Regions from separate parts of the Secundilactobacillus sp. MJ173 genome, predicted to be linked through region 1. Evidence: riboswitches for the same ligand, from Rfam matches in the RefSeq annotation. Region 1 holds a riboswitch; the other holds the start of a gene.
What was found. A riboswitch is a leader RNA that binds a small molecule or an ion and turns the genes downstream of it on or off. The one in region 1 is predicted to bind FMN.

Region 2: it holds a riboswitch for FMN, as region 1 does, so the genes downstream of both, ribD (bifunctional diaminohydroxyphosphoribosylaminopyrimidine deaminase/5-amino-6-(5-phosphoribosylamino)uracil reductase RibD) here and AC6H04_RS08870 (ECF transporter S component) in region 1, are expected to answer to the same signal.

What each region holds. Positions count from the first base shown of each region.
Region 1 is NZ_BAAKGN010000059.1:15,848-21,977, forward strand. Features, by position in the region: gene AC6H04_RS08840 (CvfB family protein) at 1-485, shown strand, start outside; gene xerD (site-specific tyrosine recombinase XerD) at 469-1,356, shown strand; gene AC6H04_RS08850 (N-acetyltransferase) at 1,375-1,731, shown strand; gene AC6H04_RS08855 (segregation and condensation protein A) at 1,724-2,476, shown strand; gene scpB (SMC-Scp complex subunit ScpB) at 2,476-3,063, shown strand; gene AC6H04_RS08865 (pseudouridine synthase) at 3,068-3,796, shown strand; FMN riboswitch at 3,851-3,973, shown strand; gene AC6H04_RS08870 (ECF transporter S component) at 4,082-4,669, shown strand; gene AC6H04_RS08875 (helix-turn-helix domain-containing protein) at 4,800-5,840, shown strand; gene AC6H04_RS08880 (RecQ family ATP-dependent DNA helicase) at 5,827-6,130, shown strand, end outside.
Region 2 is NZ_BAAKGN010000038.1:53,391-59,520, forward strand. Features, by position in the region: gene AC6H04_RS06465 (RNA-guided endonuclease InsQ/TnpB family protein) at 1-1,142, opposite strand, end outside; gene ribA (GTP cyclohydrolase II) at 1,393-2,598, opposite strand; gene AC6H04_RS06475 (riboflavin synthase) at 2,595-3,197, opposite strand; gene ribD (bifunctional diaminohydroxyphosphoribosylaminopyrimidine deaminase/5-amino-6-(5-phosphoribosylamino)uracil reductase RibD) at 3,200-4,243, opposite strand; FMN riboswitch at 4,369-4,525, opposite strand; gene AC6H04_RS06485 (heavy metal translocating P-type ATPase) at 4,597-6,130, opposite strand, start outside.

The DNA of each region.
Region 1 (6,130 bases):
AAGCACTCTATCGAGTAATTTCACAACCAGTAGCAACTAAGTCTAAGTTAACGAATAAAGACGTTGTCGCAACGGCCTATCGTTTGAAGCTTACCGGTACGATGGTGCTGACTAGTGATTATAACCTGGGATTCATTCCACCAGAAGAACGTGATGAAGAACCTCGTTTAGGACAGCAGTTGAACGCTCGAGTGGTCAGCCAATTTCCTGATGGGACGTTAAAACTGTCGTTACGGCCACGGGCTTATCAAGCAATTCCAGAGGATGCGCTGATGTTACTGGCAACCCTGCAACACGCACCGGAAGGCAAAGTTGGGTTCACGGATAAGAGTGATCCGGATGATATCAAAGATTACTTCGGGATTAGCAAAGGACAGTTCAAGCGGGCAGTCGGCCATCTGATGAAGCAGCGGTTTGCTGAACAGCATGATGGTTACCTGTGGTTAACTGAAGCAGGACGTGATCAAAATGGACGAGCAGATTGAGGATTTTCTGCACGATTTACGAATTGAGCGGGGTCTAGCAGCAAATACCATCAGTTCGTATCGGTTGGATTTAAAAGAGTTTCACCAGTTTTTGGTCCAACAGCACATCGCCAACTTGGCTAAGGTGGATCAGCTGACGATCCTTAATTTTTTGAAGCAGCAGCAAAACAGCGGTAAAGCACGTAACAGTGTCACCCGAATGGTGTCTACGTTGCGCCACTTTTTCCAGTACTTGGTTCAAAACGAGCAGCTAACCGTTGATCCAATGGCAGAAATTAAGGCACCTAAAAAAGGCCGACCACTGCCTCAAGTGTTGACTGTGCCGGAAGTTGATGCACTATTGGCTGCACCGGATACCACTAATAAGTACGGTATTCGTGATCGCGCCATTTTAGAAGTGATGTATGCCACTGGTTTGCGGGTCAGTGAACTGGTCCATCTTAAAATGGGTGAACTGCACCTTGAAATGGGACTGATTCAGACCATTGGTAAAGGAAATAAGGAACGCATCATTCCCATTGGTGACGTGGCTATCGACTGGATCGACCGTTACTTAAATCAGAGTCGACCGCTATTGCTAAAACAGCGGACATCACCCTATTTATTCCTCAACGCACATGGCAGCGGGCTGAGTCGGCAAAGTATCTGGCAAAAGATTCAGCACTATGTCAGTGTGGCTGGTATTCGTAAACATGTGACGCCGCATACGCTACGGCATTCATTTGCCACCCATATTCTGGAAAATGGCGCCGATTTACGGATCGTTCAGGAGTTGTTAGGCCATTCGGATATTTCTACGACCCAAATTTACACGCATATCTCAAAGAAACACTTAACGGAAGTTTATCGTAAAGCTCATCCAAGAGCGTAACGTTACGGGGGGATCAATTTGTTACTTAAATATCGTAATGATTATGAAAAAGTGGCAATGGGGTTGCTCTCTTTTGCGCCCGCATTAAAAAAAATTGACCGACTGCAAGCAGAACTGCAGTGGTATCAAAATAGTGAGGCCAGACAGTTGCTACTGTGGAAGGATGTTAATCAGGATTTCTCTGGCATTGTGGGGGTTGAATTGCGCCCGCATTTTGTGGTGATGCGATTGATTGCCTTAACGCCCGCGGCTCGTGAAGAGGATCAAACCAACACCATTTTAGACGAACTCCAGGACATGTATCCGGATCAGCGCATCATGGGCACATTGGAAACAACGCGGATCATTGCTAAGTGGGAGGCCAGCCATGAGTGAACAACCAGTACTGATTCACGTGCAGAATTTTGACGGCCCTTTAGACTTGCTGTTACATTTGATCAAATCAGCCTCCATTGATATCTATGACATTCCTATTGTGGCGATTACGGATCAGTATATGACGGCTTTACGGCAGATGCAGGATCACCAGCTTGACGTAGCGGGCGATTACTTTGTCATGGCTGCGACACTGATGAAGATGAAGGCCAAGTTACTTTTGCCGGTGGAAGAAACACCAGTAGCGGAAGACGAAGAACCTAGCCTCGAAGAAATGCAGGAAGACCTGGTCAACCGACTGGTGAAATATCAGCGATACAAACAAGCGGCTGGCTGGTTTAAACAGCAAGCCGCTGCCCGGCAAAAGTTTTACACTCGGCCTGAAATGGCGGTACCGGTGGGAGTTAAGTTGGGCAAGTTAGCGCCGGGATTGACCGCAGCTGATTTGCAACGGGTTTTGGCTGAGTTAACGGAGCGCCGCCGACAGCCCGAATTACCAATGCGGTTGATTCATGATGAGCAGTACACGGTTAAGGGGCAGATTCATACCCTGCGTTTTAAGCTCAGTAAGGTTCGTGCAGCTGTTCCGTTTGGTCAGCTGTTTGACAAAAAACCTGATCGAGAAGAATTGGTGACGACTTTTCTGGCGCTACTGGAAATGACCAAACAGCATGAAATTGCTGTGGATCAGCCCAGTCGTGTGATGCCAATCACCGTTAAACCGGCAAAATTGGGAGAAGAATGATGAGTAAGATACAACAATTAGAAGCGTTACTGTTTATTAGCGGCGAGTCGGGACTAACGGTTCAAGAACTAGCTGATCTAACGGATTCAATGGTGCCAGCAGTGAACCAATCATTGTCAAAATTAAACCAAAAGTACGCCAGCGACCCAGATTCAGCACTGGTGATTTTAAAGAGTAACGACACGGTCCGGCTGGCAACCAAGGAAACCTTAGCTAACGTTGTGAGCCAATATTTCGAAGCACCAAGTTCCACCGGTTTGTCACAGGCGTCACTAGAAGTGTTAGCCATTATTGCGTATAATCAACCCATTACCCGAATTGAAATCGATGAGATTCGTGGGGTGCAAAGTTCAGGGACACTCAACAAGCTGATGCTACGGCAGCTGATTACTGAATCGGGACGTAAGAAGGGACCGGGGAGACCGAAGCTTTACAAAACCACGGATTATTTTATGGACTATTTTGGACTCAAGCAGTTGGCGGATCTGCCACCGCTGCCTGAAGCGCAAACGGTCCCAGATGATGAACAGAACAGCGATTTATTTTTGAAACAATTTAACGAACAGATAAACTCGGAGGATAATTAATTACATGGAACGATTGCAAAAAGTTATGGCACATGCGGGCGTTGCTTCACGGCGCAGCTCAGAAAAACTGATCACTTCTGGTCACGTTAAGGTGAACGGTGAAACGGTGACTGAATTGGGTGTTAAGGTTAGCAAGCACGACCGGATTTTGGTGGATGAAGTTCCTATTCAAACCGAAATGCCAATCTACATTTTAATGAACAAACCCCGTCAAGTGGTCTCAACAGTTTCCGATGACAAGCACCGGAAGACGGTGATTGATTTATTGGATGACGAAATCAAAGAACGGGTCTATCCCGTTGGCCGACTGGACTATGACACCACGGGTTTAATTTTATTGACTAATGACGGCGAATTGGCTAATCAGCTGACCCATCCAAAGTACGAAGTGGATAAGACTTACGTGGCGAAGGTTCAAGGTATTCCAACCAATGAAGAACTGAAGAACTTGCGTAAAGGGGTCAGTCTTGAAGGCAAGCGAACAGCTCCAGCAAGGTCAAAACTGCTTTCCAGTGACGATAAGCGGAAAACGGCTATCGTTTCTTTAACAATCCATGAAGGCAAGAATCACCAAGTGAAGAAAATGCTTCAAGCCATTGGTCATCCAGTGATGAAACTGAAACGTGAGACTTATGCATTCTTGACGCTGAATGGGGTTCAGCCTGGAGAATTTCGGGAACTGAATCCTGAAGAAGTCAAAGAACTCAAGCGGGTCGCAGAACTAGACAAATAACTTGCATTCTTGAAGTTTACCTTGTACAATAATCACAAGTAATTTAATAGCATGGTTCATCTTCAGGGCAGGGTGTAATTCCCGACCGGCGGTAATAGTCCGCGACCTACTTTTAGGAGTAGTTGATTCGGTGTGATTCCGAAACCGACAGTAAAGTCTGGTATAAAGAAGATTGGGTTCATACAAGCGATTGTGAGACCGAATTGATTTTCCTCTGAAGAAAATTAATTCGGCTTTTTGTTTACGTTTTCATTTGAAGATGACCAGTTTGGGAGGGTATATCCAATGGAACATAGTCAATCATTTAGCATTCGTCAAGTTGTGATTATGTCACTGTTTGCTGGTATTTCGTTTTTGCTCTACTTCATTTCGTTTCCAATTTTACCGTTCGTTTCATACATGAAAGTTGATTTTTCAGACATTCCGGTGTTGTTAGGGATGGTCATGTTTGGACCGTTAGGTGGGATATTGATTGCTGCCATCAAGGGACTGCTTTACTGGTTGATGACGGGCGTTGATATTGCTAATTTTATTGGTGTCGCAGCCAGTTTTGTGGCTTCAGTCAGTTACCTGCTGCCGGTTTATTTCATTTTGAAACACGTTAAAAAGTATAAAACAGTGACCCGTTTGATTCTTGCAATCATTGCCGGTACGGTTAGTTTATCCGTGATTATGGCGTTGCTCAACGTCACCATCCTGATTCCGGTTTACATGGCGGTACTGCACATGAAGATTACCATTCCACTGTCACAAATGGTCTTGTTTGGTGTTGTGCCATTTAACCTGATCAAGGGAGTCTTGGTGGGCGTCGTGTTCATTATTGTGGCTGATCGCATGAAGTCTTTTTTAAGACAACAATCTGACTTACTCTAAAACCGCTTTTAAGATCTTTCGTAAATAGTTTGTAATGGGATGGCTGATGGTCATCCTTTTTTAATTGGCTAGACAGTTAAATGATGGTGTGGGAGAATTAACAAAGATGAGTAAAAGGGGGGCAACAGTGATGGAGATGATGCAACTGATACGCTTTTTATCACCCACAGCCCCAAGGCGCCTGCGAGTCATTGAAAATATTTTAGTGGGCAAACGAACGGTTTCCACACTTTATTGGGGCATGAGATATCATCAATTATCCTGGTTAGGTTACGACAAAAAACTCAGTCGGGAAGCTATGGATCAATCAGTGCGCGAATTAAAAGCCAAGGGCTTGGTGGCGGTGGAGCAGACCAACGCGCAACTAACGCAACAGGGGGCAGTTCAACAGCAAGAATTACTGCAAACTAGTTATCAGCCACAGCATTTAAACATCAGATTAGTCGTTGACGTCGATACTTTTTGGCAACGGCTATTATTGGCGACACAGGTCGTCTCTGAGCAAAGTTATCAGAATCATCAGTATTATCCGCTCCAAACATCCTGGCAGGTCAAACAAGCTGTCAAGCGTTGGTTCCGTCAATTTCACGAGGCTGATTTACAGGCGGACTTTTACAACATTTGGCAGGATGTTTTCACAACCTTACCCAGTGAGCGAGCTTCGTTCATGAGCCGCTTACTGGTTGGCCACCAACGCCCAGGAGATACATTGCAACAACTTTCTCGAGATTTCCAGATGAGCGAGGCCGAAGCTAGGCTGATGGAAATCGATTTGATTTGCTTGGTGGCCAAAGTCGTTTCTCAAACTACCACAGCAAGCATTAACGCGTTGCTGGCTGGTTTGACCCACTCACTGGTGAGTGCCAGTGCGGATCAAACCTTGCGTAGTTTCATGGCGGGTGAGTCGTTGGCGACCATCAGCCAAAAACGGTCGCTGAAGCTGAGCACCGTGCGGGAACACTTATTAGAGGCGGCTATCATGCTGCCTGTGGAACAGTTTGATTACCAGCGGATTTTAACGCCAGAAATAGTTGCTCAAATGGGCGGCCGGTTAAACGGGACGCCACTGGACGAATGGCAATTTAAACAAGTTGAAGATCTACCGATAGATTTTTGGCAGTTTCGACTTTTAGAAATTTTAAGGAGCAAGCACGAAGATGATAAGCACTGAACAACTACATCAGGCACTTCAAGAACGGTTCGGGTTCAATCATTTTCGACCGGGACAGTTAGAGTCACTTACGGCGTTAACCACCGAACATGATACGCTGGCTGTTTTGCCTACTGGAGCTGGAAAAACACTTATTTATGAACTGTATGGTGTGATTACACAACAGTTGGTACTCATCGTTTCACCGTTAATTTCACTGATGCAAGACCAAGTGACGACTTTGAATGTTAAGGGTGAAAAGCGTGCGGCGGCACTGACTTCGATGATGAGTTATTCGGAGAAAAACTGGG
Region 2 (6,130 bases), on a different contig from region 1:
TTCAGGGCCGCATTAATATCGCGATCTTCGGTATAGTTGCAATTCTGACATTCGTACACCCGGTCTTTGAGTTGCAAATCAACTTTTTTATGCCCACATTGGTGACATAACTTAGAAGTCGATTCAAAACGGTGAGTCAAATGTACGGGAATGTCTAACTGCTGGCATTTAGAAACTAGCTTAATTCTAAAATTATAAAAACCTTGGTCACTAACGGCTTTAGCTAAATGCCGATTCTTCATCATACCTTTAACATTCAAGTCTTCTAAGGCTACCCACTGCGGTTTGGTTCTCACCACAGCAGCAATAATCTTATTCTGATAATCTGCCTGAATGTTGGTTAATCGTTGATATAAGCGTTGCACCTTCCGCTGAGTTTTAGCTAGATTTAAATCAGTAGCAGATTTCCCTTCTTTCTGTCTTCTAGCTTTCAGTGCTTGATACTGACGGGACAACTTCCTTTGCAGTCTGCGCAGGCGTTTTCTGATCCGTCTTACACGACTGCTTTTATTCTGATTAGAATACAAAGTACCATCATTTAAAATGGCAAATTCTTTTAGACCAAGATCAATACCAATTGGTTCGCCGGTTAATTCAAATTTTGGCAATTCAGCCTGTTCCACTAAACAGGTCAGGTAATACCGACCAGCCTTAAATTTGATCCGGCCTTGTTTGATAACGAAGTATTCTGAGTCTGTCGGAATATAGCCAAATTCTTTCAACCGCACCCAGCCAAGCTTGGGTAACTTAATCCGGTGACGTTCGCAGGCAATCACCTGTACTTTACTATTCTTCACAAAGTAATAACTACCCTGACCCCGTTTAAACGAACGCCAATGTGGAAAACCGCTCAGTTTCTTAAAGAACCGTTTCATAGCCGTGTCAGCTTCAATGAAGGCCTGCTTAACCGATTTAGCATATAAATTCTTGATCCATAGATCATCAGGATTAGCTTCAAGATACTCATGGTTAAACCACTTACTAAAAGCGTAAGCATTCAAATAGTAATAACCCGCTTCGTAACGTTGTTTATTGATGTCTAAAAACAAATTGTAGGCCCAACGACTGCCACCAATATGACAATCAATCTGCCAAGCTTGCTTTTCGGTCGGCTTAATTTCGACTTTATAAGTGAGTAACATCAGCGGTTCCGCCTTATTGCATTTAATCACCAGAGTGAGGTGTCCCTCACATTATACGGGATGGCTTTAGCCCAAAAGCTCTTTTAATGAAATTCATATAAATCACTACTTATAAGCTATCAGCTAATACGGAAAATTAAACGCCTAACTTTAACCTTGTTATATCTTCATCAGCCTTATAAGACTACGGAATAGTATAGAAGCGCCATTTTGCAAAGATTGATATCCTTTTACAGCAAAATAGTACTGTTCATACCTCCTTCAACAAATGATGAAACTTATTCTTTTTAGTCTTTAAATAACCTTCATTTTCTTGAGTTAGACCAATTTCAAGCGGTATCCGGTGATTGACCCTGATACCATATTGTTCTAATTGCTTAATTTTATCGGGATTATTAGTCATTAAATTAACGGTTGAAACCCCTTCCTGACGTAAAATTGCAGCCGCTGAACCATAGTTGCGATCATCCGCAGGTAGACCTAAATGCAGATTAGCTTCAACCGTATCGAGACCCTGCTCCTGGAGTTCATAGGCTCTTAACTTGTTTGCTAGCCCGATACCGCGGCCTTCTTGACGTAAATACAACACCGCTCCGCGTCCAGCCAGTTCGATTCGCTTCAACGACCCCGCTAGCTGAGCGCCACAATCACAGCGTTTCGATCCAAACACATCACCCGTTAGACATTCCGAATGGAGACGAACCAGTAACGGCTCATTTCCCGATATGTTTCCCTTAGTAATGAGTAAAGTAGGCTCTCCATCAACACTAGTCTTAAACGCTTTCATTTTAAAATTGCCGTATCTTGTCGGCAACTCAACGTCAGCAATCACTTCGATTGCTTTAAGCTGCCGATACTGTTGCAGTTCCGCAATGGTGATCATCGGTGTCTGGGTGCCTTCAGCGTAGGCTTTAAGATCTTTTCGCCGTGCCATGGTGCCATCTTTTTTAAGAACTTCACAAATGTAGGCCACCGGTTGAACACCCGCAAGCTTTGCCAAATCAACCGCAGCTTCAGTATGACCGTCGCGTTCTAACACGCCGTTGTCTCGAGCAATTAAGGGGAAAATATGACCTGGATGATAAAAATCATCAAATTGACTGTCAGATTTAGCCAGTGCCGCAATCGTTGCAGCCCGATCATAGGCCGAAATACCCGTGGTTGTCGTTCGGACATCGGTACTGATTGTAAAGGCTGTCCCGTAAGCATCCGTTGCATCAGTGACCATGGATCTCAAGCCTAGCCGTTGAGCCACATCGGCGCTCATAGGAACGCATAAAAGCCCCCGTGCTTTCGTCACCATCGTATTCACATTTTCTGGAGACACACACTCAGCCAGCCCCACCATGTCACCTTCAGCTTCCCGGTCAAGTGAGTCTGCTACAATAATTAACTTACCCTGTTTAAGGGTCTCAAGAGCTGCTTCAATTTTTTGAGTTAACGCTTGATTTGTCATTGGATTGCTTCCTTTCGCTGTGCGCCCACAATGTATTTGCCTAAGACATCCGTTTCAATATTGACTATGTCACCAACTTGCCGATTTCCCAACGTGGTCTGGTTTTGCGTGTAAGGAATGAGACTCACTGAAAACTGGTGAGGGCTACTTTGGGTGACCGTCAAACTCACCCCATCGATTGCAATGGATCCCTTTTTAACGATGTAATCGTCATATTCTGACGCAATTTCAAAGGTCAGTACGCTGGCATTTTGATCTTCAACGCGTTGGATCAACTTCGCGGTTGTATCAACATGGCCTAACACAAAGTGACCATCCAAACGTTCCGTTGCACCCAGAGCTGGCTCTAAATTAACTGAATCCCCCGCTTCCAACTGACCCAAATTAGTTAAGCGCGTAGTCTCCGGCATCACGTCCACGCAGAGTTGCCCTGGTGTGACGGCTGTGACGGTTAAACAGATGCCGTTAATGGCGAAACTGTCACCAAGTTGCGGATTTAATTGCATGAATAAGGGCGATGAAATCGTCAACTTTGCGGTTTCTGCTTGCCTGGTTATTGACACAACGTGACCCATTCCCTTAATAATACCTGTAAACATCCTCACAACCTCCTTGTCTGAAGACGAATATCGGAACCAAGCACCGAAACTGTTGGTGTTTCAAATCGTGTATGGTCTGTCAGTGACTGTCCGATTGCTGCCGGTAATCCAGTACCACCTAACATCATTGGTGAAATATAGACGACAACGTTATCCACCAATCCAGCCGCGATAAAAGCGGCCTGAAGACAACTGCCACCTTCAACCAAAAGTGATTGGATGCCTTCATTAGCCAAGTGCTGAACAACATCTGCAGGGGTCCAATGCGGCCTAACGAAAACCTGAACATTTTTAGGCAATGATTGAGTAGCTGCCGTTTCACTGAAAAACCAGGTGGGTGCAGACTCATCAAATAAGTGACTCTGGGGGTCCACCTCATCAACATGGTGAACCAGCGCGGCTCGAATCGGTGGAAACATCATTGATGGCGTCCTGACCGTTAGTCGCGGATTATCAATCGATAGGGTGTTCTCTCCAACTAAGATCACTTGCTGCTGACGCCTTAACACTTGAGCATCTTGCTGAGCGTCAGCTTGGGTCAGCATCGTTCGCTTCTTCTCAGCACCATTAATTTTGCCATCCAATGACATGGCATATTTCAAGGTCACTAAAGGACGGTCATGCTGGTAAAAGAAGTTATATGCCACGTTCAACCCCTGACTGTCACCCAAAACTGCCACTTTGATGCCATGTGCCTTAAGAATTGCGACGCCCTTGCCACTAACAATGGGGTTAGGATCCAGTTGACCTATGATCACCTTAGCGATACCCACTTCAGCTAGCCGTTTTGCACAGGGCGGTGTTTTCCCATAGTGACTGCATGGTTCCAGCGTGACATACATAGTTGCTCCCTTTGCCTGACTAACATTATCCAGCTGAGCTAGGGCATCAATCTCTGCATGCCGCTGACCAAATTGATGGTGATAACCAACGGCTAATACCTGGTGCTCTTTGACAATAACTGCCCCAACTTGAGGATTGGTCCAGGTATCAGTTCCCTGTTTAGCAGCAGCTACTGCTATTTGAAAATACTTTGACTCACACAAACCTCATTCACCTCACAAAAAAGGCCTCGCATTAAAATAATGCGGGGCCTCGTTGATTGATAAGCTAAACAAGATTTCATACGGTTATGGTACACAAAAAGTGTACACCAATGGTACGAAATAGTACTTTTCTTCTCCCATCCAGACTTTAACTGTCGGTCCCAGACTCTCACTGGGTCAACCACGCATAACGTGGGTCACGGACTTCAGCCATGTTGCGATTGCTTGTTCAATCTAGCTGTCACCATCGGTCGGGAATTACACCCTGCCCCGAAGAAATCTATTCAGTTTTCACGAGTTATCGTACAATGATTACTTTTAAAAAGCAAGTAACATTACTGGACTTAGTGAATTTATTCTTTAATCGCGATGCTGCGAGCCCGCAGCGCCCATAAGATCGTCACAGTGTCCACAACTTCTTGAAGCAGTGCGCCAAAGATTGCTGGAATCACGCCAAAACTAGCAATCAGCATCAGAACCGTACAGATAATGATGCCCACCATAACAGATTGACGGGCCACGTGCATCGTCGCTCTAGAAATTTGAACCGCAACTACCGTCCGACGCAGATCATCTTTCAAAATAACGGCATCCGCTGATTCACTAGCCGTCGTTGCACCACTGGCACCCATAGCAATACCCACGTCAGCGGTTACCAGTGAAGGCGCGTCATTCACACCATCACCGACCATGGCAACTGGTTTTTGTCCCTCTGGCACTTGTTTAAGAACTTCGATTTTTTGCCCAGGTAAACATTCAGCGTGAATCTGATCAATGCCCACCGCTTTTGCAATTTTTTGAGCAATTGATTGCCGATCACCTGAGATCATCATCAGGTTTTTAATGCCCAGTTTGTGTAGTTCAGACATGGTTGTTGCCGCTTCTGGCCGCAATTCATCCGTAAACGTAACACAGCCTAAATACTGGTTATCCGCCGAAACGTACACTGCCGTATCCTCAACTTTTTCAATTGAACCATCAGGCATCGCAAAATCTGCTTTACCTACCCGAATTACCTGACCGCTTATTGTTGCTTGCACCCCGCCACCAGTGGTTTCTTTCACATCACTAACCACGGGTAACTGATCTGGCGCGGCTTGCATTAAGGAACGCGCCAAGATGTGATTAGACTGCTGTTCAGTGGCTGCAGCAAGCGTTAATAATCGGTTCTGGTCAACGTTTTGCTGAGCAATAATTTGGTTCACCTTTAAGTGTCCTTGGGTGATCGTACCGGTTTTATCGAAAGCCATGGTCTTCACCTTAGCGAGCTTTTCCAGCGTTGTCCCGGTTTTAACGATGATCCCGCTTTGGCTTGCCCGACTCATCCCAGCCACTAAAGCAATCGGTGCTGCCAGGATTAACGGACAAGGTGAAGCTACAACTAACACTTCCGCAAAGCGAACGGGATCTCCGGAAACGAACCAAGCAGTCCCGGCGATGATGTAGGCTAAAATGGTAAACGGCACGGCATATCGGTCAGCCATTCGGACAAAATGTGCCGGTTTTGCTTCAGCTTGTTTTACTAACCGGACAATATTTTGAAACTGACTGTCAGCCGCCTGTTGGTCCGCCACCATCTGAATAGAAGCATCGCCATTAACGGATCCGGACATGACGCTATCGCCAATCACCTTATCCACTGGCCGAGACTCACCAGTCAGCGATGATTCATCTAAAGTCGTACTCCCCTCAACAACAGTGCCATCTACGGGGATCACTTCCCCCGGTTTAACTAGCAGCTGATCGCCAATACTGACTTGATCCACCGCAATCGCTTTAATATCCCCATTAACCATCAGATGGGCCTGTTGTGGAGATTTTTCTAGGAGGGACTGGAGGTCCGAGTTAGCCTTATGGGCCGCATAGTCTTCCAAGGCGTCCCCACCC